DNA from 2 places in the Nonomuraea sp. NPDC049649 genome. Region 2 is predicted to be linked to the other one. Evidence: riboswitches for the same ligand, from Rfam matches in the RefSeq annotation. Region 2 holds a riboswitch; the other holds the start of a gene.

Region 1 (10,345 bases), on a different contig from region 2:
CAAGTTCTCCACCTACGCCATGTGGTGGATCCGCCAGGCGATCCAGCGCGGCTTCGCCGACTCCGCCCGGACCATCCGGCTGCCGGTGCACGTGCTGGAGCTGCTCTCCAAGCTGTCGCGCGTCGAGCGTGAGATGCACCAGCGGATGGGCCGCGAGCCCACGCCGGAGGAGCTGGCCAAGGAGCTGGACAGGACGCCCAGCCAGATCGAGGAGCTGATGCGGACCAGCCGCCAGCCGATCTCGCTCAACGCGACGATCGGCGAGGACGGCGAGACCACCATCGGCGACCTGATCGAGGACGTCGACTCGCCGGAGGCGTCGGAGATCGTCGACCGGCAGCTGCTCGGCGCCCAGCTGAGGAACGTGCTGTCGAACCTGTCGCCGCGCGAGGCCAAGATCATGGCGCTGCGGTTCGGGCTGATCGACGGCAAGCCGCACACGCTGGACGAGATCGGCAAGCATCTCGGCCTCACCCGTGAGCGGATCCGCCAGCTGGAGAAGGAGTCGCTGTCCAAGCTGCGCCACCCGAGCAACACCCGCCCCCTGCTCGACTGGGCCAGCTGACGCCGCGGGCCGTCGCCGGCCCCGTGAGACGCGAACGAGCCCCGGCGTGTGCCGGGGCTCGTTCGCGTCCTAGGGCCTGATGGCGGGCGGGCGGATCACCGGGCGGAGGGAACGCGGCCCGGGACGCGCGGGATGCCCCACATCCGGTTCTCCTCGCGCAGCGTGCGCAGCCGCTCCACCTGGGCGGTCCACATGGCGCCCGTGGGCGTCGCCTTGGCCTTGCGCCGGGCGATGCGGTCGTCGTAGGCCCGCACCCCGAACGCCGCCCGCTGCCCGGCCTCGGCCGCGCGCAGCGCCTCCGTCAGCGCCTTGTCGAACGCCAGGCCGGCGGCGCGCAGCTCAAGCTCGTCGGCGTCGGCGGCGCGCAGGTCGCGCAGGACCTGCTCGGCCTCCCTGGCCTTCTCGAGCAGCTCGGGGAAGCTCTTGGAGATCTCCTGATCCGCGTGGTAGCGGACCTCGGCCTCGCGGCTCACCCGCGGACGGAAAAACGCCATCGACTCTGCCCTTCACGCTGTCGGCTCTTTACCAGCGACCAGGGTACGCGTTCCGCGCCGCGACTCCGTAACCGGTCCGGCGCGGCGCCCCGGCGCCCCCTCCTTTACATAGTAAGATGATCAGTCATGCCCGCCAAGCGACCGCCCGTCCCCCTGTCCCGCGAGCGCATCATCGAGGCCGCCCTGCACATCGCCGACACCCAGGGCCTGCGCAGGCTCACCATGCGCCGGCTCGGCGACGCGCTCCAGGTCGAGGCCATGGCCATCTACCACCACCTGCCGCGCGGCAAGGAGGCGCTGATGGACGCGCTGGCCGAGCACGTCACCGCCGTCCACGTCGAGCAGGCGGCCACCTGGCAGGAGACCGCCAGGGCGTGGTGCCGGGCCAGCCGCGAGCTGCTGCGCGAGCACCCCGGTGTGCTGGCGCTGGCGCTCACCAAACCGCCCAAGGGCGCCGCCGCCGTCGCCGTCGCCGAGCAGGTCGAGCAGCTCGCCGACGGCGGCCTGCCCGACGCGGAGGAGGCGGTGCGCACGCTGCGGGCCTTCGTGTTCGGCAGCGTCGCGGTCGAGGTGCAGCGCTCGGGCTGGGCCGACCCCGAGGTGGACGAGTGGGTACGGCGCGACAGCCGGGCCGACGCCGACTTCGAGCGCGGGCTGGACGCGTTGCTCCGGGGGCTGGAAACCTAGTGTGCGTGTCGTGCTTGGCCCGTTATCCTGCCTGAGGCACGCTGTGTCGTGGGTCACACGCCGACGGGGAGGATCCTCCCGGAACAGTCCAAACGGACTATGTCGGAATATGTGACGCACATCGCACACTTGCTAGGAAGTAAGGCCAAGCGGTTCCCGGCCCCGTGACCGGGAGCCATCCAAAGAGATTTCGGAGGCACGCCGATGTGCCCGCACGACCCGGTCTGTCCGTCTGCGGACGCACCTGACCGCGAAGCCGCCCGCACCCTGGCCCGCCACCCCGAGCAGGGGTGGAGCCTGCTGTGCAACGGCGTCGTCCTGTTCGAGGACACCGGTGAGCTCTTGCCCGGCGGCACCGCCATCGCGCCGCACCGCCCCGCCGTCGGGGCCGCCTGAGCCACCGCACACCGGCCGGTCACCCGAGATGACGGGCCAGCCAGCCGGCGACCACCTCGCCCACCCGGGCGGGGTCCTTCTTCAGGTCGTGCCCCTCACCGGGGAGCACCACCAGCCGCGCCGCGTCCGCCGCGTCCGGCACCCCGAACGGGTCCCGGTCGCCGTTCACCACGAGCACGTCCACCCCGGCGCCGCGCAGCTCGCCCGCCCGCGACCGCTCCGGCTTGCCCGGCGGATGCAGCGGGAACGCCAGCGCCACCACCGACGCCGCCCCGGCCGCCCGCGCGGTCCGGCAGGCCACCCGCGCCCCGTTGCTCCGGCCGCCCTGCACCAGCGGCAGGCCGGGCCAGCGCGCCCGCAGCTCGCCGATCACCGTCAGCCACGCCTCGTCCTGCCGCTCGGCCGGCCCCGGCGCCCGCGCCCCCGCCACCCGGAACGCCTGCGTCACCCTGGCCACGGTCGCCCCCATGCCGAGCGCCGCCTCCCGCACGGCCAGCAGATCGGGCGCGTCCACTCCCCCGGCCGACCCGTGCGTCAGCACCAGCAGCAGCCGGTCCGCCTCCCCCTCGTCCACGTCGACCCGCGCCGGCCCCCGGGGAGTCATGATCTCCATGGCAGCACCGTACCTGGGGAGGACACCGACATGGCCCCGAGGGCTGATGACGGCGCGCCCGAGAACAGGCAGGATGTCCTGCATGCAACAGGAGAAGGACGTCCGCGACGAGCTGCGGGCGACGATCGACGCCCGCCGCGACCTCGGCCCCGAGTACGAAACCGCCCTGGTCGACTCGCTGGCCGACCGCCTCGACGCCCAGATCGCGGCCCGGGTCGAAGCGGAGCTGCGGCTACGCGGCGTGGAAGCCAAGCGCAAGAACGACGGCCCCCGCTCGATCGCCCCGATCACGCTCGGCTCCATGGGCCTGGGCATCCCGCTGACGGCCATCGCCGCCAGCCAGGCGGGCACGGTGGGGCTGATCATCGTCTGGGTGTCGATCGTACTGATCAACATCGCCGCGGCGGGAGCGCTGATGCGCAGGCCCTAGCAGGTTGCCCAGGCCAGGCGCAATCTCACGCCCGTCAGCGGGAACCCTCAGGCCGTTCAGGCGTCGCGTCCGTAGCGCAGGCGCACCTCGGCCGCCAGCCCCTCGTCCTCGTGTTCCAGCCCGTACACCCACACCTGATCGGCGGCGTCGTCGCGGCCGCGCAGCGGGAGCGTACGCGCCAGCAGCTCGATCGCCAGCGCGCTCACCTGCGCCTCTCCCCCTTGTTCGACGGCCCCGGCGAACTCCGCGCAGGCCATCTCCAGGTGCGCGATGCCGAGCTGTACGCGCAGCCGCGCCAGGTCGTCACCGGAGGCGTCCTGCAGCACGTCGATCAGCACGTCGGCGGCCTCACCGGGCTCGTCGCGCTCCATCAGCAGATCGGCCAGCTGCTGCGCGGCGTGCACCCGGGCCTGCACCGCGTGCCCGTCCGGCTCCTCCTCGCCGTCGGCCTGCCCGCCCGTCTCGATGGCGGCGCGCAGCTCGGCCTCCGCCTCGTCGTAGTCGCCCAGCTCCCCCGCCAGCCGGGCCAGCGCCAGATGAGCCAGCGGCAAGTACGAGGGAGTACCGAGCCCCAGCACCGCCTGCCAGGCCCCGCGCGCCTGCTCCAGCCGCCCCTCACGCTCGAACCCCTGAGCCAGGTGGCACGCGGCCTGCGCGGCGAACTCGGGATGACCCGTGGCCAGCGCCGTCCTGGCGGCGGCCCTCGCCCCTTCGACGTCGCCCCGCTGGTCGAGCACCACGGCCAGCCCCACGGCGGCCTGCGCCCGATCCGGATTGTCAGGTTCCTCGGCCACCTCGGCGAGGATGGCCGCCGCGCCCGCGAGGTCACCCTCTTCGGCCAGGCGGCGGGCTGCGTCGAGCGGCGGGGTCTCCAGCTCTGAGAACGTCAAGGGAGCTCCTTCGGCGACGAACGTCCCGAGCCTAACGAGTTCTCGCGATCATGTCTGCCGTGTTGCCCTACCGGTCTGACTCACGCCCGAAAAATCCAAAACCACCCTGCCCGCCGACACAAAACGTTCCGTCCGCAACCCCCGAACCCGCCACACCGCCTCGCCAAGGCAGAGCATCCCGTGAGGCGCGACACCCGACTGCACATGCCCCTCACGACCCCCTGCATCCCGGATCCACGAGCAGCGGCCAACCGCCGGTCCGCCCCAACATGGACGTGACGGCGATCTCCGCAGGCTGCGGCCCGGCGAGCGCACCGGGCCGTCGTCCTCCCGGCCGCACTGCCACGCCCTGATCACAGCCGACAGCGGCGCCGGGGTCACGCCGGCGCCGACCGATGCGGCGAAGACCCGCTCGGCCCTCACGCCGACCGGTCCCATAGAGGCCCGGCCGGCGTAGGCCCGGCTGAACGGTGGTCAGTCTTCGTACGACTCCAGCGGGGGGCAGGAGCAGACCAGGTTGCGGTCGCCGTACGCCTGGTCGATCCGGCGGACCGGCACCCAGTACTTGTCGTCGCGCAGTGACGGCACCGGGTAGCCCGCCTCGGTGCGCGAGTACGGGTGGGTCCACTCGTCGGCGGTCAGCGCCGCCGCGGTGTGCGGGGCGTTGCGCAGCGGGTTGTCCGTCTTGTCGTACTCGCCGGAGGCCACCTTGGCGATCTCCGCGCGGATGGCGATCATCGCGTCCAGGAACCGGTCCAGCTCGGCCAGGTCCTCGCTCTCGGTCGGTTCGATCATGAGCGTCCCGGCGACGGGGAAGGACATGGTGGGCGCGTGGAAGCCGTAGTCGATGAGCCGCTTGGCCACGTCGTCGACGGTGACGCCGGTCTCCTTGGTGATCTGCCGCAGGTCGATGATGCACTCGTGGGCGACCAGCCCGCCCCGGCCGGTGTAGAGGACGGGGTAGTGCGGGGCGAGCCTGCGGGCGACGTAGTTGGCCGACAGGATGGCCTGCTCGGTCGCGGCGGTGAGGCCGTCGCTGCCCATCATCCTGATGTACGCCCACGAGATCGGCAGGATCCCGGCGGAGCCGTAAGGCGCCGCGGAGACGGGACCGACGGGTGAGCCGTCGCGCAGCGGGTGGCCGGGCAGGTAGGGGGCGAGGTGGCCGCGGACGGCGACCGGGCCGACGCCGGGGCCGCCGCCGCCGTGCGGGATGCAGAACGTCTTGTGCAGGTTGAGGTGGGACACGTCGGCGCCGAACTGGCCGGGCTTGGCCAGCCCGACGAGCGCGTTGAGGTTGGCCCCGTCGACGTACACCTGGCCGCCGGCGTCGTGGACCTTGGCGCAGATCTCGGTGACGGTCTCCTCGTAGACGCCGTGCGTGGACGGGTAGGTGACCATGATGGCGGCCAGCCGGTCGCGGTGCTTGGCGATCTTGGCGTCGAGGTCGGCCAGGTCGACGTTGCCCTCGTCGTCGCAGGCCACGACCACGACCCGCATGCCCGCCATGACGGCGCTGGCGGCGTTGGTGCCGTGGGCGGAGGACGGGATGAGGCAGACGTCCCGCTCGGTGTCGCCGTTGGCGCGGTGGTAGGCGCGGATGGCGAGCAGCCCGGCGAACTCGCCCTGGGAACCGGCGTTCGGCTGGATGGAGACCTTGTCGTAGCCGGTCACCTCGGCGAGCCAGCCCTCCAGCGTCTCGATCAGCTCGACGTAGCCGAGCGCCTGCGTCTCGGGCGCGTACGGGTGGACGCCGGCGAACTCGGGCCAGGTGATGGGCTCCATCTCGGTGGTCGCGTTCAGCTTCATGGTGCAGGAGCCGAGCGGGATCATCGAGCGGTCGAGAGCGATGTCCTTGTCCTGGAGCCTGCGCAGGTAGCGCAGCATCGAGGTCTCGTTGTGGTGGGTGTTGAAGACCGGGTGGGTGAGGAAGTCCGACTCGCGCAGCAGCGTGGAGGGCAGCGCGTCGGAGGCGGACTCCGGCGCGACGCCGCCCTCGACGCCGAAGGCGGCCCAGACCTTGGCCAGTTCGGCGGCGCCGGTCTTCTCGTCGCAGGCGATGGAGACGTGGTCGGCGTCGGCCTGCCACAGGTTGACACCCCGCTCGGCCGCGGCGGCGACCACCTCGGCGGCCCGGCCGGGCACGCGGGCGCGCACGGTGTCGAAGAACTCGCCGTGCACGACCTCGACGCCGCCCCGGCGCAGCCCCTCGGCGAGCGCGGCGGCGTGCCGGTGGACGCGGCGGGCGATCCGGCGCAGCCCGTCGGGGCCGTGGTAGACGGCGTACATGCCGGCGATGACGGCGAGCAGGACCTGCGCGGTGCAGATGTTGCTGGTGGCCTTCTCGCGGCGGATGTGCTGCTCGCGGGTCTGCAGGGCCAGCCGGTACGCGGGGGCTCCGTCGGCGTCGACCGACACCCCGACCAGCCGCCCGGGCATCTGGCGCTGCAGTCCCTCGCGTACGGACATGTAGGCGGCGTGCGGGCCGCCGAAGCCGAACGACACGCCGAACCGCTGGGAGGAGCCGACGGCGATGTCGGCGCCGAGCTGGCCGGGCGCGGCCACGAGCGTGAGCGCCAGCAGGTCGGCGGCGGCCACCACCAGCGCGCCCGCCTGGTGCGCGCGCTCGGCCACGTCGCGGAAGTCGCGCAGCCGCCCGGACGCGCCGGGGTACTGGATCAGCACGCCGAAGCACTCGGGCAGCTCGCCCTCCAGGTCGCTCTCGACGAGCGTGATGCCGAGCGGTTCGGCGCGGGTGGCGAGCACGGCCTTGGTCTGCGGCAGCGTGTCGGCGTCGACCACGAACACCGGGCTCTTGACCTTGCCGGCGCGGCGGGCCAGCGTCATGGCCTCGGCCGCGGCGGTGGCCTCGTCGAGCAGGGACGCCCCGGCGACGGGCAGGCCGGTCAGGTCGGAGACGACGGTCTGGAAGTTCAGCAGCGCCTCCAGCCGGCCCTGCGAGATCTCCGGCTGGTACGGGGTGTAGGCGGTGTACCAGCCCGGGTTCTCCAGCAGGTTGCGGCGGATGACGGCGGGCGTCACCGTGTCGTAGTAGCCCAGGCCGATCATCGAGGTGAGCACCTGGTTGCGGCCGGCCAGGGCGCGCAGCTCGGCGATGGCCTCGGCCTCGCCGGCGGCGGCCGGCAAAGTGAGGCGGTCCTTGGCCCTGATGGCCTCGGGCACGGCGGCGGCCACGAGGTCGGCGACCGAGGCGAAACCGACGGCTTCGAGCATGCGCTGCTGCTCGGCCGGGGTGGGCCCGATGTGCCGGCTGGAGAAAGGCGGTGCTGACAGGTCGGTCATTGGAGATGCCTCCCGAGGCTGTGGAGACCGGCGCTGGGCGCGGGCTTATGCCGGATCTCCCCCTCTGTCATGACGACCTGAGAGCTTCACCCGCACCGGGCTTGCACCGTCGGTGAGGTGCGCCTGGTCTGACGCACCTGCTTTCCAGAGTTGCCTCACCCGAGCGGTACTGGCGCCTGAGAGATTCCGGGGAGGGTTGCTCCTTCGGCGCCCCGGCCGTGCCGGGGTCTCTCCCGCACGGGGTCGTCAGCAAGTCCTAGGTTACAGGCTTCGACCGGATTGGGGTGGTTCGGGGCTTCAGCCGGTGCGTCGCGCGCGGCGCCGCCGGGCCAGTTCGTCAGCGGGATGGTCGGCCGGGACGTCGTCCACGACCGCCGCCCGTTCCCCCGGCAGCTCCGCGAGGGATCCTTCGACCTCGCGCCAGACCCGGCCGAGCGCGATGCCGAACACGCCCTGCCCGCCCTGGAGAAGATCGATGACCTCGTCGGCCGAGGTGCACTCGTAGACGCTGACGCCGTCGCTCATCAGGGTGATCTGCGCGAGGTCGGCGACCCCGCGGTCGCGCAGATGCTGGACGGCGGTGCGGATCTGCTGGAGGGAGACTCCGGTGTCGAGGAGCCGCTTGACGACCTTCAGGACCAGGATGTCGCGGAAGCTGTAGAGGCGCTGGGAGCCGGAGCCTTGCGCCGCCCGTATGGTGGGCTCGACCAGCCCGGTCCGCGCCCAGTAGTCGAGCTGCCTGTAGGTGATGCCGGCCGCGGCACAGGCCGTGGGCCCGCGGTATCCGATGTCGTCCGGCAGCGCGGCAGGCTGCTCGTCGAAGAGCAAGCCCTGCTCTCCCGCACGCTGCCGCGCGCTTTCGCGCCGCACCGGATCTTCCTGGCCGGCCGTCTTTCCCTCGCCGCTGCTGACCGCCACGCGGACCTCCGGCTTTCTCTCATCCCGTGGCCTCATCTGGGGGTTCGTAAAAGGTCGGCCACGAGTTTCACTTGCACCGTAGGACTGTGACCATGCTCAGTCAACGATCCGGCTCGGCGCGTCGTGAAGCGTAAATGCACTGAAATACCTACCCCGCCTGGCCGAAGTCCTCGGGTGAGATCGTGTCAAGGAACTCCCTGAACTTCTCCACCTCGTCCTCCTGGTCGTCGGGGATGATCACGCCTGCCTCCTGGACCACCTCCTCGCTGGCGAAGATGCGGGCACCGGTGCGCAGCGCGAGCGCGATGGAGTCGGACGGCCGCGCGCTCACCTCAACACCGTTGGAGAACACGAGGTCGGCGAAGAAGATGCCGTCACGCAGCGCGACGATGTTGACGGCGCGCAGGCCCACGCCGAGGGCGCTGAGCACGTCCCTGAACAGGTCGTGGGTGAGAGGCCGGGGCGGCGGCTCGTCGGCCTGTGCCAGCGCTATGGCCGTCGCTTCGGTCATGCCGATCCAGATCGGCAGGAACCGGTCCCCGTGTGCCTCCTTGAGCAGAACGATCGGCTGATTGGTAGGCATCTCTACCCGGACGCCCACTACCTCCATCTGCAACACGGGCTGCTCCATATTCGACTGGCCGGTGGCCCGGCTCAGGTCATCGCTGGTCCGCTTCTGCATTTCAACGTAACACCCGCCGGGCCCTGAATGTCCCGCAGGCCGCTCATCGGCCCAGAACGTCCCGAACCCCCGTGCGCAGGAGCGCCGCGTGCAGGTCGAGCAGGAGCGAGGACAGCTCCCTGGCCACCTCGTCGGCCTCCCCGATGGCGCCCGGTTTGCGGCGTTTGAGGATGGGCGCGACCGTCTGCTCCACCAGCCCCGCCTCCCGCTCGGCGGCGGCCTTGACGGCGCGCAGGTGACGGGCGTGCAGCCCGAACCGGGCCAGCCCGCCCACGGCCCGGGCGATCTTCAGCGCCTCTTCGTCGTAGCGCCTGGCGACCGGGGCCAGCAGCCCGTAGTCCTCCAGCTCGGTGAGCGTCTCGTCGTCGAGGCCCGCGGCCTCCAGCAGCTCGGCGCGGGTGAGCCTGACCTCCTGCTTCTCCGGCAGCGCGCGGGGACGGCCGAAGTTCTCGGCCATCTTGTCCTTGATCACGCGCAGCGGGAGGTAGCGGTCGCGCTGCTCGGTCAGGATGTAGCGGAGCTGTTCGACGTGCAGGTGGGTGAACTTGCGGAAGCCCGACGGGGTGCGCTCGGGCTCGATCAGCCCCTCACCCTCCAGGAAGCGGATCTTGGAGATGGTGACGTCGGGGAACTCGCCCTGCAGCAGGGCGAGCACCTCCCCGATGCTCATGTGCGAGCGTGCCGCCTGGGAGCTCATGCGCCGCTGGGGGTCCGCATCAGGAACAGCAGCCGGAACTTGCCGATCTGCACCTCGTCGCCCGAGTGGAGCGGGACCTCCTCGATGCGCTCGCGGTTCACATACGTGCCGTTGAGGCTGCCCACGTCGCGCACCGAGAACTGGCCGCCGCGGTAGCGGTAGAACTCGACGTGACGGCGCGAGACCGTGATGTCGTCGAGGAAGATGTCGCTCTCGGGATGGCGGCCGGTGGTGGTCAGGTCCTTGTCGAGCCGGTAGCGGCTGCCCTGGTTGGGCCCCCGGGTGACGGTGAGCAGCGCCGTGCCCGGCGGGAGCTGCTCCACCAGCGCCCGCTCGGCCATCAGCATGTCGCCGGTCTCAGCCTCGTACGCCTCAATTCCCGCGACGGAGATCGTCGACGTGGTGTCCCCGGAGACCTCGAGTCTGGTCAGCTGGGACCCACAGCGGGAACAGAAACGGGCATCCTCGGGGTTGGCATGCCCGCACTGCGTGCAGTAGACGCTCGGCATCGATCGGCTCGGCCTCCTACCGCGAAGACGCGGCTACGGTGCTCGCGGCGCGCCTCGCTTCGCTCGTCAGGTTTTTGCGAATGCCGCAACTTACGCTGATCAGCGGCAAAGGTCAAGGCGGGGCGCTGGACGACAGGTTCGGACGCTGACAAAGTTACAAC
Region 2 (10,345 bases):
GACCCGGGCGCCGCCGACGGCGAGCACGGCGAGGAAGGCGATCTGCACGGCCATCCACGTCGACACCCCCGCCAGCGAGGTCCACCCGGCGACCTGGAGACCGCGGGCGCGTGCCTGCTCGGCAGCTCCGGTCACGACGGCGATCTCGCGCTCCTCGGCGCCGCTGGCCTTGACCGTGCGGTAGGCCTGCAGCGCCCGGTCGAGCACCGCGCCCATCTCACCCACGGCCTCCTGGGCGTCCTTCTGCGCCCGCATGATGCGCGGCATCACCAGGCCGGTCATCCCGCCGATCACGGCCACCACCAGCAGCGTGACCAGCAGCAGCGTGCCGTCCATCGCGGCCATCAGGACGACGGCGCCGACCAGCATGAACACGGCGCCGACGGAGTCGACGACGCCGTTGGTGAGCACCGCGCGGAGCAGCGTGGTGTCGCCGGTGACGCGGGAGAGCAGGTCGCCGGGCTTGAGCCGGTCGACGTCGGCCACCCGCAGCCGCAGGATGCGGTCGACCAGGCGGCGGCGCGCGCCCAGCACGACGCTCTCCCCGGTGCGTTCCATCAGGTAGGAGCCCGCGGCCGACACCACGGCTCCGACCACGACCGCGACGGTGAGGCCGACCAGCGGCCCGGTCATCGACCGGTCGTCGCCGAACGCGTCGACCACGTACTTGGCGAGCAGCGGCATCGCGAGGCCCGCGGCCGAGCCGATCAGGCCCAGCACTCCGCCCACCACCAGGATCCACCGGTGCGGGCGCAGGTAGGCGATTAAGTCCTTGATCACCGAATCTCCTTCCAGGAGCCATCCGATTCCAGACAACGAACGGGCGCGCGCGATCCGCACCCGTCAACCTAAATTGACTCCTTAAGTATGTCAACTTTAGTTGACGGCTCCTTCTCAAGGATGAGGACGTCATCCACCCGCCGCGCCCTCCGGGGCGGCGGCAGACCCTTCGACCTGCTGTACGCGGGAAACCTGTCCGAGACCGGCCGGGACACGTTCAGGGGCGGCCCCGCCGGTCACGCGCCGTCCCCGGGCAGGAGACGGCCGCGGGCGCGGGACGGCGTCTACGCCGCGCTGGACGCGCTGCTCATGCCGGTGGCCAAGAACACCTACCTGGCCAACGGGCAACTCCCGCTGCCCTAGTCGACGGCGGGCAGGTCGGGGTGGTCGTAGTCGGCGTCGCCGTCCTCGGCCCGCCGCAGCGCCAGGTCCTCCAGCCAGGCGGCGGCGAACCTGCGCGCCTGCCCGTCCTCGCGCCCCGGGCCGCACATGAACCCCAGCCGCATGCCCAGCTCCGGCAGCGAGAACCCGGGCAGGTGGCGCCTGCCGAGCCGTTCGAGATCCCGGAAGGAGTAGAGGCCCGCCAGCGCGGCCAGGTCGGCGACGTCCTCGGCCAGCCCGCGCTCGTGCAGGTCACGCACCCGCAGCCCCACGGCGTCATCCAGGCTCACCACCCGGAGCCCGGCGCGCAGGACGGGCTCGCCGAGCACGACCCCGTCGCCGGCCTCGACCGGGCAGCGCGAGCCCGCGACGGGATCGACGGCGACCAGCCGGCCGCCCTCGATGGTGACCTCCAGCCCGGCCTCCCACAGGGCCAGCGCCATCTCGTCGACGACCTCGGGCGGCCCGCCGGCGAACTCCAGCCCGTCGCCCGGGGCCACCGCGACCTCGTGCGCGCGCAGGGCCGCCCGGCCCGCCAGCGCCGCCCCGTACCGCTCGCAGACGGGCAGCACGGCGGCGAGCACCCGCTCCTGGAACGGGGTCACGCGGCGATGCCCCGGGGGCTATGCGTCACAAGTCAAGTATGGCGCTGGAAACGGCGGCTGGAAGGCAGGTCGTGGCGGCCCGACAGGAACTCCTGGAAGGCGATCTTGGCCCGGATGACCGGCCGCCGCCAGCGTTCCTCCCGGTGGATGGCCCTGGCCATCTTGCGCGGGGAGCGCTCCACGAAGAACCAGTGGGCCCACGGCGACCCCGGCCGCGCCAGCCGGATCGCGCCCACCACCAGCAGGACAGGCAGGAACAGCCCCGCCATCCCGGTCCAGATCTTCCCCTTGAGCAGGGTGATCACGGCCAGGCAGAGGTTGGCCACGATCAGCACCGCCGGGCTGACCAATGGAACGCCGAAGTCCCAGGTGAGCGGCCGCAGCCCGATGAGCAGCAGCCCGGTGACCGCCACCGCGATGAACACCGCGTCCACCGAGGTGCGGCCCTCCTCCTCCCAGTAGACGTCGTGCAGGTGGAGGATGAGCGCGAACTCGTCGAGCACCAGGGCCGCCCCGACCCCGAACACCGACGCCGCGACCGCGTACGCCGTCTGCGAGCCGCCCGACAGGATCAGCCCGGCCACCCCGCCGCCCAGCATGAGCACGACGCCGAACACCACGTGGTGGATGTGCATCTCCCCCACGTTGACGTCACGGAACCAGCCGATCTTGGCCCTGATCAGGCGGACGTTGATGCGGGTGGCGATGAAGGCCACGATGAGCGCGACGAAGAAACAGAACAGCGGAAGCCGTCCCGTCGCGATGATGCTCTGATGAAACCACTTCTCCAACACCGTGCCAACGACTCTATGAGCCCCTGAGGGGTGCTGCGGTCAGGAGAGGAAGCCGCGCAGCAGGGCGGCCGTGCCCTCCAGGTGCTCGGCCATCGCGCGGGCCGCCGCCTCGGGGTCGCCGTCCAGGATGGCGGCCACGATCGCCCGGTGCTGCGCCGCCGCGTGGTCCAGGTTGGCCTGGAGCATGGGGATCGCGTTCAGCAGGTCGCCGACCCGCAGGCGGGCGTCGGCGCAGGCGGCGGCGAGCAGCGCGGAGCCGGTCAGCTCGGCGATCGACAGGTGGAAGGCGGTGTCGAGGCGGCGGTAGTCCTCCAGCGGGGCGGCGTCCAGGTCGGCCAGCCTGCGCCGGAGCGTGTCGCGCTGCCCGCCGGTCAGCTCCATCCCGGCCAGGACGCGGGCGGCGCCGCACTCGACGGCCATCCGGAAGGTGAGCGCGTCGGCGAGGTCGTCGGTGCCCATCCGGGCCACCGCCCGGCGCAGGTCGGCCGAGCCGGGCGGGGGCGGCACGTAGGTGACGAACGCGCCGCCGTAACGGCCCCGCCGCACGTCGAGGTAGCCCGCGTCCTGGAGGGCGCGGATGGCCTCGCGCAGCGTCACCCTGCTGATGCCGAGCCGGACGGCCAGCTCGCGCTCGGGCGGGAGCTTGTCGCCGTGGGCCACCACGCCCAGTTTGATCGCCTGCAGCAGCCGCTCGACGGTCTCCTCGAAGGCGTTCCCGGCCTTTACCGGCCGCAGCACCGTCGTCAAACGCGACGAATCGTCCAACGTGTCCTCAGGCCTTGACAACCGATCCCGCCGTACACATCAATGGTCTGAGACTAGCCCAATCAGAAGGACTCCTGCCAGATCGGAGCCAGCCACGTGAGCGAGCGATCCACCGGCTTCCTCACCGTCGACGAGCTGCGGCAGGAGGTCGCGGCGGGCCTGATCGACACCGTGCTGCTGGCCGTCGCCGACATGCAGGGCCGCCTCCAGGGCAAGCGGCTGTCGGCCCGCCACTTCCTCGACGAGGTGCTCCACCACGGCTCGGAGGGGTGCAACTACCTGCTCGCCGTCGACGTCGACATGAACACGGTCGGCGGGTACGCGATGTCGTCCTGGGATCGCGGGTACGGGGACTTCGTGATGCGGCCCGACCTGTCGACGCTCCGGCGGGTGCCCTGGCAGGAGGGCACCGCCCTGCTGCTGGCCGACCTCGCCTGGCCGGACGGCGCCGAGGTCGCCGCCTCGCCGCGCCAGATCCTGCGCCGCCAGCTCGCCCGCCTCGCCGAGCGCGGCCTGCGCGCCTACGCCGGCACCGAGCTGGAGTTCGTCGTCTACGAGGACTCCTACGAGGAGGCCTGGAAACGCGCCTACCGCGGCCTGACTCCCGCCAACCTCTACAACGTCGACTACTCGCTGCTCGGCACCGCCCGCGTCGAGCCGCTGCTGCGCCGCATCCGCCGCGGCATGGAGGGCGCGGGCCTGTACGTGGAGTCCGCCAAGGGCGAGTGCAACCTGGGCCAGCACGAGATCACCTTCCGCTACGCCGAGGCGCTCGTCACCTGCGACAACCACGCCGTCTACAAGAACGGCGCCAAGGAGATCGCCGCCCAGGAGGGCCGGTCGATCACCTTCATGGCCAAGCCGAACTCCCGCGAGGGCAACTCCTGCCACATCCACATCTCGCTGCGCGGCGCCGGCGGCGAGCTGATGATGGCGGGCGACGGCCCGCACGGCCTCTCTCCGCTCGGCCGCGCGTTCATCGCCGGTCAGCTCGCCTGCCTGCGCGAGCTCACCCTCCTGTACGCGCCCAACGTCAACTCCTACAAGCGGTTCGTGCCCGGCAGTTTCGCGCCCACGGCGGTCAAGTGGGGCGTCGACAACCGGACCTGCGCGCTGCGCCTGGTCGGCCACGGCCCCGCGCTGCGGGTGGAGAACCGGGTTCCGGGCGGCGACGTCAACCCGTACCTCGCGGTGGCCGCGCTGGTCGCGGCCGGGCTGCACGGCATCGAGGAGGAGCTGGAGCTGGAGGAGCCGTTCGAGGGCAACGCCTACGCCTCCGGCGCCGAGACCGTGCCGCGCACGCTCCGCGACGCGCTGGCCCTGTTCGAGGACTCCAAGCTGGCCTGCGAGGCGTTCGGCGAGGACGTGGTCGCCCACTACGCCAACAACGCCCGGGTCGAGCTGGCGGCCTTCGACGCGGCGGTGACCGACTGGGAGCTCATTCGGGGGTTCGAGCGGCTGTGACCATGAAGATCGTCAACCCGGCCACCGAGCGGGTCATCGCCGAGGTCGAGCCCGCCGGGGTCGCCGAGGCCGACGAGGCCGTGGCCCGGGCCACACGGGCGTACCGGGAGTGGCGCGAGGTGTCGCCCGGCGACCGGGCGCGGCTGCTGCGGGCCTTCGCCGACCTGGTCGGCGCGCACGCCGAGGAGCTGGCCGCGCTGGAGGTCGCCAACGCCGGCCACCCGATCGGCAACGCCCGCTGGGAGGCCGCCACCGTCCGCGACGTGCTCCACTTCTACGCGGGCGCGCCCGAGCGCAACCACGGCAGGCAGATCCCGGTGCCCGGCGGCGTCGACGTGACCTTCCAGGAGCCGCTGGGCGTGGCGGGCGTCATCGTGCCGTGGAACTTCCCGATGCTGATCATGTCGTGGGGCGTCGCCCCGGCGCTGGCGGCGGGCAACACGGTCATCGTCAAACCCGCAGAGCAGACCCCGCTGACCGCGCTCCGGCTGGCCGAGCTGGCCCTCGCTGCGGGCCTGCCCGAGGGGGTGCTCCAGGTCCTGCCCGGGGCCGGGGAGGTCGCGGGCGCCCGCCTGGTCGAGCACCCCGGCGTCGCCAAGATCGTGTTCACCGGCTCGACCGAGGTCGGCAAGGAGATCGCGGCCAAGGCCGCCGCGCACGTCAAACGGCTCACGCTGGAGCTCGGCGGCAAGTCGGCCAGCATCGTCTTCGCCGACGCCGACGTCGCCAAGGCCGCCGCCGCCGCGCCGTACGCCGTCTTCGACAACAGCGGTCAGGACTGCTGCGCCCGCTCGCGCGTGCTGGTGCAGGAGAGCGTGTACGACGAGTTCCTGGAGCGGCTGTCGGAGGCGGTGCGCGGGCTGCGCGTCGGCGACCCGCTCGACCCCGCCACCGAGATGGGCCCGCTGATCAGCGCCGAGCACCGGGACCGGGTCCGCGGCTTCGTCGCCGACCCCTACCTGCAAGGCTCGTGCCCGCGCGGGCCCGGCTTCTGGTTCCCGCCGACGGTGCTGACCCCGCACGTCACCGACCGGGCGTTCACCGAGGAGATCTTCGGCCCGGTGGTCTCCGTGGTGCCGTTCGCCGGGGAGGCCGACGCGGTCCGCATCGCCAACGACACCCGCTACGGCCTGTCCGGCTCCATCTGGACCCGCGACGTCGGCCGGGCGCTGCGGGTGGCCCGCGCGGTCGAGTCCGGCGCGCTCTCGGTGAACTCCAACGCCTCGGTCCGCTACTGGACCCCGTTCGGCGGGTTCAAGGAGTCCGGGCTCGGCCGCGAACTGGGGCCGGACGCGCTGGCCGCGTTCACCGAGACCAAGAACGTCTTCATCTCGACGGAGTAGCGACATGCAGCGACTGCTGGACCGCGTGGCGGTCATCACCGGGGCGGGCAGCGGCATCGGCCTGGCCACCGCGCACCGGCTCGCCGCCGAGGGCGCCCGGGTCGTCTGCGCCGACATCGACGAGGAGGCCGGTGCCAAGGCCGCCACCGAGGTCGGCGGCCTGTTCGTCAGGGCGGACGTGACCAGCGAGCCCGACGTGGCGCGGATGTACGAGCGGGCGTTCGAGACGTACGGGAGCGTGGACGTCGCGTTCAACAACGCGGGCATCTCGCCGCCCGACGACGGCTCCATCCTGGAGACCGGCATGGACGCCTGGCGGCGGGTCCAGGAGGTCAACCTGACCAGCGTCTACCTGTGCTGCAAGCACGTCATCCCGTACATGCGCCGCCGGGGCAAGGGGTCGATCATCAACACCGCCTCGTTCGTGGCCGTCATGGGGTCGGCGACCTCGCAGGTCTCCTACACCGCGGCCAAGGGCGGGGTGCTGGCCATGTCGCGCGAGCTGGGCGTGGAGTTCGCCCGCGAGGGCATCCGGGTCAACGCGCTCTGCCCGGGGCCGGTGAACACGCCGCTGCTCCAGGAGTTGTTCGCCAAGGACCCGGAGCGGGCCCGGCGGCGGCTGGTGCACATTCCGCTCGGCCGGTTCGCCGAGGCCGCCGAGATCGCCGCCGCGGTCGCCTTCCTGGCCAGCGACGACGCGTCGTTCATCACGGCGTCGGAGTTCCTGGTCGACGGGGGCATCTCCGGGGCCTACGTGACGCCGCTATGAGCCGGCCGGTCATCGGGATCAGCACCTACGTGGAGCCCGCGCGGTTCACGGTGTGGGAGCTGCCCGCGGCGCTGCTGCCGTACACGTACGTGGAGCGGGTGGCGCGGGCGGGCGGGCAGCCGGTGCTCCTGCCGCCGGCGGGGGATCCGGCGGCGCTGGTGCCGCGGCTGGACGGGCTGATCCTGACGGGCGGCGGGGACGTCGATCCGGGGCGTTACGGGGAGGCGCCGCATCCCGCCAGCGCCTACGTCCGGAAATTTCGGGATACGGCGGAGTTCGCGGTGGTGGCCGCCGCGCTGGAGGCCCAGATCCCCTTCCTGGGCATCTGCCGGGGCCTCCAGGTCCTCAACGTGGCCCTCGGGGGCAGCCTCCACCAGCATCTCCCGGACGTGACCGGCCACACCGGGCACTGCCCCGCCCCCGGCGAGTTCGGCCGCCTCCCGGTCCGTCCCGTCCCGGGCAGCACGATCGCCAAGCTCCTCGGGGCCGGACCGGTCGCCGTGCCGCACTACCACCACCAGGCCGCCGACCGGCTCGGCGCGGGCCTGACCGTCACGGCCACGGCCGCGGACGGCACGATCGAGGCCGTGGAGCTCGGCTCCCACCCGTTCGCGCTGGCCGTCCAGTGGCACGCGGAGGCGGCCGACGACCCCGCGCTCTTCGAGGCGCTGGTGGCGGCGTGCTGAAGTGACAGACGCGACAATTCACCCCTCAGGCCACTAGGCTGGCCACAGCACCGTGAAAAGCCGTACGGGAGAGTGCCCTGGCAGCCGGTCAGGACCCCTGAAGGAGCAAGCCCTCCCCGCGAACCTCTCAAGGCAAAGGACCGTACAGCCGAGGTGCCCTCTGGAAAGCAGGTCACACGCGGCCTCGCCGAAGGTGAAAGTCCGGAAAAATGCCGGGTGAAGCTCTCAGGCACCGATGACAGAGGGGGAGGATCCCGGCATCCGATCCTGTCCTGAGGTGCGAGACATGTCCAGATCGACACCGCTGAGAGACGTGCACGAATCTCTCGGCGCCACCCTGACCGACTTCGCCGGCTGGCTCATGCCGCTCCGCTACGGCAGCGAGTCCGCCGAGCACAACGCGGTCCGCCAGGCCGCCGGGCTGTTCGACCTCTCCCACATGGGGGAGATCTTCCTGACCGGCCCGCAGGCGGGCGAGGCGCTGGACTACGCCCTGGTGGGACACCTGTCCGCGATGGGGCACGGGCGGGCGCGCTACACGATGCTCGTGGACGAGCGCGGCCGGGTGCTGGACGACCTCATCGTCTACCGGCTCGGTGACGAGGAGTTCATGGTCGTGGCCAACGCGGCCAACGCCGAAAAAGTCGCCGAAGAGCTGAAAAATCGTGCGAAGGCGTATGACGTACGGGTCGAGGACCGCTCCGACCAGTACGCCCTCATCGCCATCCAGGGCCCCCGGTCCCAGGAGATCCTCGCCACCCTCACCGACGCCGACCTCGCGAGCCTCAAGTACTACACGATCACGCCCGGCCGGGTCGACGGCCGCGACGCGCTCATCGCCCGCACCGGCTACACCGGCGAGGACGGGTTCGAGCTGATCATCGCCAACGACGACGCCGTCCCGCTCTGGAACGCGCTGACCGCCGCCGGCGAACCGCACGGGCTGAAGCCCGCCGGACTGTCCAGCCGTGACACGCTCCGCCTCGAGGCGGGTATGCCGCTGTACGGCAACGAGCTGAGCGCGGAGCTGACCCCGTTCGACGCGGGCATGGGCAGGGTGGTGAAATTCGACAAGCCTGGCGACTTCGTGGGCAGGCCGGCGCTGGAGGCGGTCAAGGACGACCCGCCCCGGCGGCGCCTGACCGGGCTGGTCGCGCGCGGCCGCCGGGTGCCGCGCCACGGCTACCCCGTCACCAAGGACGGCGCCGTCGTCGGCGAGGTCACCAGCGGCGCGCCGTCGCAGACGCTGGGCAAGCCCATCGCGCTGGCCTACATCGACGCCGGCGTCGACACCGAAGGTCTGGCCGTGGACATCCGGGGCAAGCAAGAACCCGTGGACGTGGTCGAGCTGCCCTTCTACAGGAGGAACAAGTGAGCAACATCCCTGACGACCTGAGCTACACCAAGGAGCACGAGTGGATCTCCGGTCTGGAGGACGGCCTGGTCGCCACGATCGGGATCACGGCCTTCGCCGCCGAAGCCCTCGGTGACGTGGTGTACGTGCAGCTCCCCGAGGTCGGCTCGACCATCGAGGCCGGGGACTCGGTCGGCGAGGTCGAGTCCACCAAGTCCGTGAGCGAGATCTACACGCCGGTCGGCGGCGAGGTGGTCGAGGTCAACCAGGCCCTGGTGGACGACCCGTCGCTGGCCAACAGCGACCCGTACGGCGAGGGCTGGATGTTCAAGGTGCGCGCCGAGGGCGACGCCGACGACCTGCTCTCGGCCGAGGAGTACGCCGCCCTGACCTCGGGCGAGTCCTGACCCACCCGCCGGGGTCCGCGCCCGGGCCCCGGCACCGCTCGTGAAAGGCGCCTGTCAATGGCGATCAGCGTCTTCGACCTCTTCAAGATCGGGATCGGCCCGTCCAGCTCCCACACCGGCGGTCCGATGGCCGCCGCCCACAAGTTCGCCCGCGGTCTGCGCCAGGACGGGCTGCTCGACCGTACAGCGCGGGTCCAAGCCATCCTGTACGGGTCGCTCGGGCTGACGGGCAAGGGCCACGGCAGCGACAAGGCCGTCCTGCTGGGCCTGTCGGGCGAGAAACCCGAGTTGGTGGACGTCGACACCGTGGACGAGCGGCTGGCCGCGATGCGCGAGTCGGGCACGGTCCGGCTGTTCGGCGAGCGCGAGATCCCGTTCGTGATCGGCGAGGACCTGGTGTTCGAGCGCAAGATCTCGCTGCCGGAACACCCGAACGGGATGCGTTTCACCGCCTTCGACCAGGCGGGCGAGCCGCTGCGGGAGAAGGTCTACTTCTCGGTCGGCGGCGGCTTCGTGGTCGACGAGAGCGCCACCGGCGCCGGCCGGATAAAGCCGGACGACACGGTCCTCCCCTACCCGTTCACCACCGGCGAGGAACTGCTCAAGCACTGCTCGGCCACCGGCCTGTCGATCTCCGGGCTGATGCTGGAGAACGAGAAGGCGTTCGGGCCCGGCGAGGACGAGATCCGCGCCCGGCTGCTCGACATCTGGCGGGTCATGACGGAGTGCGTGGGGCGGGGCATCGCCAAGGAGGGCGTGCTGCCGGGCGGGCTCAAGGTCAAGCGCCGCGCCCACCAGCTCCACCGCCGGCTGCAGACCGAGTCCGCCGAGGCGGACCCGCTGCAGGCGATGGACTGGGTGTCGCTGTTCGCCCTGGCGGTCAACGAGGAGAACGCCGCCGGGGGCCGCGTCGTCACCGCCCCGACCAACGGCGCGGCGGGCATCATCCCCGCCGTGCTCACGTACTACTCCCGTTTCGTCCCGAACGCCGACGACG

The links. Region 2 has a riboswitch for glycine ahead of gcvT (glycine cleavage system aminomethyltransferase GcvT). Riboswitches for the same ligand answer to the same signal wherever they lie in the genome.
Region 1: it holds a riboswitch for glycine, as region 2 does, so the genes downstream of both, gcvP (aminomethyl-transferring glycine dehydrogenase) here and gcvT (glycine cleavage system aminomethyltransferase GcvT) in region 2, are expected to answer to the same signal.

What each region holds. Positions count from the first base shown of each region.
Region 1 covers NZ_JBFAOH010000007.1:150,551-160,895, reverse strand. Annotated here, with positions in the region: gene AB0J42_RS12480 (RNA polymerase sigma factor) at 1-565, shown strand, start outside; gene AB0J42_RS12475 (hypothetical protein) at 661-1,059, opposite strand; gene AB0J42_RS12470 (TetR/AcrR family transcriptional regulator C-terminal domain-containing protein) at 1,186-1,746, shown strand; gene AB0J42_RS12465 (DUF5999 family protein) at 1,951-2,142, shown strand; gene AB0J42_RS12460 (alpha/beta family hydrolase) at 2,162-2,755, opposite strand; gene AB0J42_RS12455 (hypothetical protein) at 2,838-3,185, shown strand; gene AB0J42_RS12450 (tetratricopeptide repeat protein) at 3,242-4,075, opposite strand; gene gcvP (aminomethyl-transferring glycine dehydrogenase) at 4,550-7,378, opposite strand; glycine riboswitch at 7,533-7,624, opposite strand; gene AB0J42_RS12440 (MerR family transcriptional regulator) at 7,676-8,296, opposite strand; gene AB0J42_RS12435 (bifunctional nuclease family protein) at 8,445-8,915, opposite strand; gene AB0J42_RS12430 (MerR family transcriptional regulator) at 9,022-9,648, opposite strand; gene AB0J42_RS12425 (FHA domain-containing protein) at 9,672-10,184, opposite strand.
Region 2 covers NZ_JBFAOH010000009.1:157,093-167,437, forward strand. Annotated here, with positions in the region: gene AB0J42_RS15055 (ABC transporter ATP-binding protein) at 1-780, opposite strand, end outside; gene AB0J42_RS15060 (hypothetical protein) at 901-1,143, shown strand; gene AB0J42_RS15065 (hypothetical protein) at 1,140-1,766, opposite strand; gene AB0J42_RS15070 (hypothetical protein) at 1,799-2,560, opposite strand; gene AB0J42_RS15075 (FCD domain-containing protein) at 2,600-3,298, opposite strand; gene AB0J42_RS15080 (glutamine synthetase family protein) at 3,422-4,789, shown strand; gene AB0J42_RS15085 (aldehyde dehydrogenase family protein) at 4,792-6,132, shown strand; gene AB0J42_RS15090 (3-oxoacyl-ACP reductase) at 6,137-6,901, shown strand; gene AB0J42_RS15095 (gamma-glutamyl-gamma-aminobutyrate hydrolase family protein) at 6,898-7,587, shown strand; glycine riboswitch at 7,643-7,740, shown strand; gene gcvT (glycine cleavage system aminomethyltransferase GcvT) at 7,874-8,962, shown strand; gene gcvH (glycine cleavage system protein GcvH) at 8,959-9,348, shown strand; gene AB0J42_RS15110 (L-serine ammonia-lyase) at 9,406-10,345, shown strand, end outside.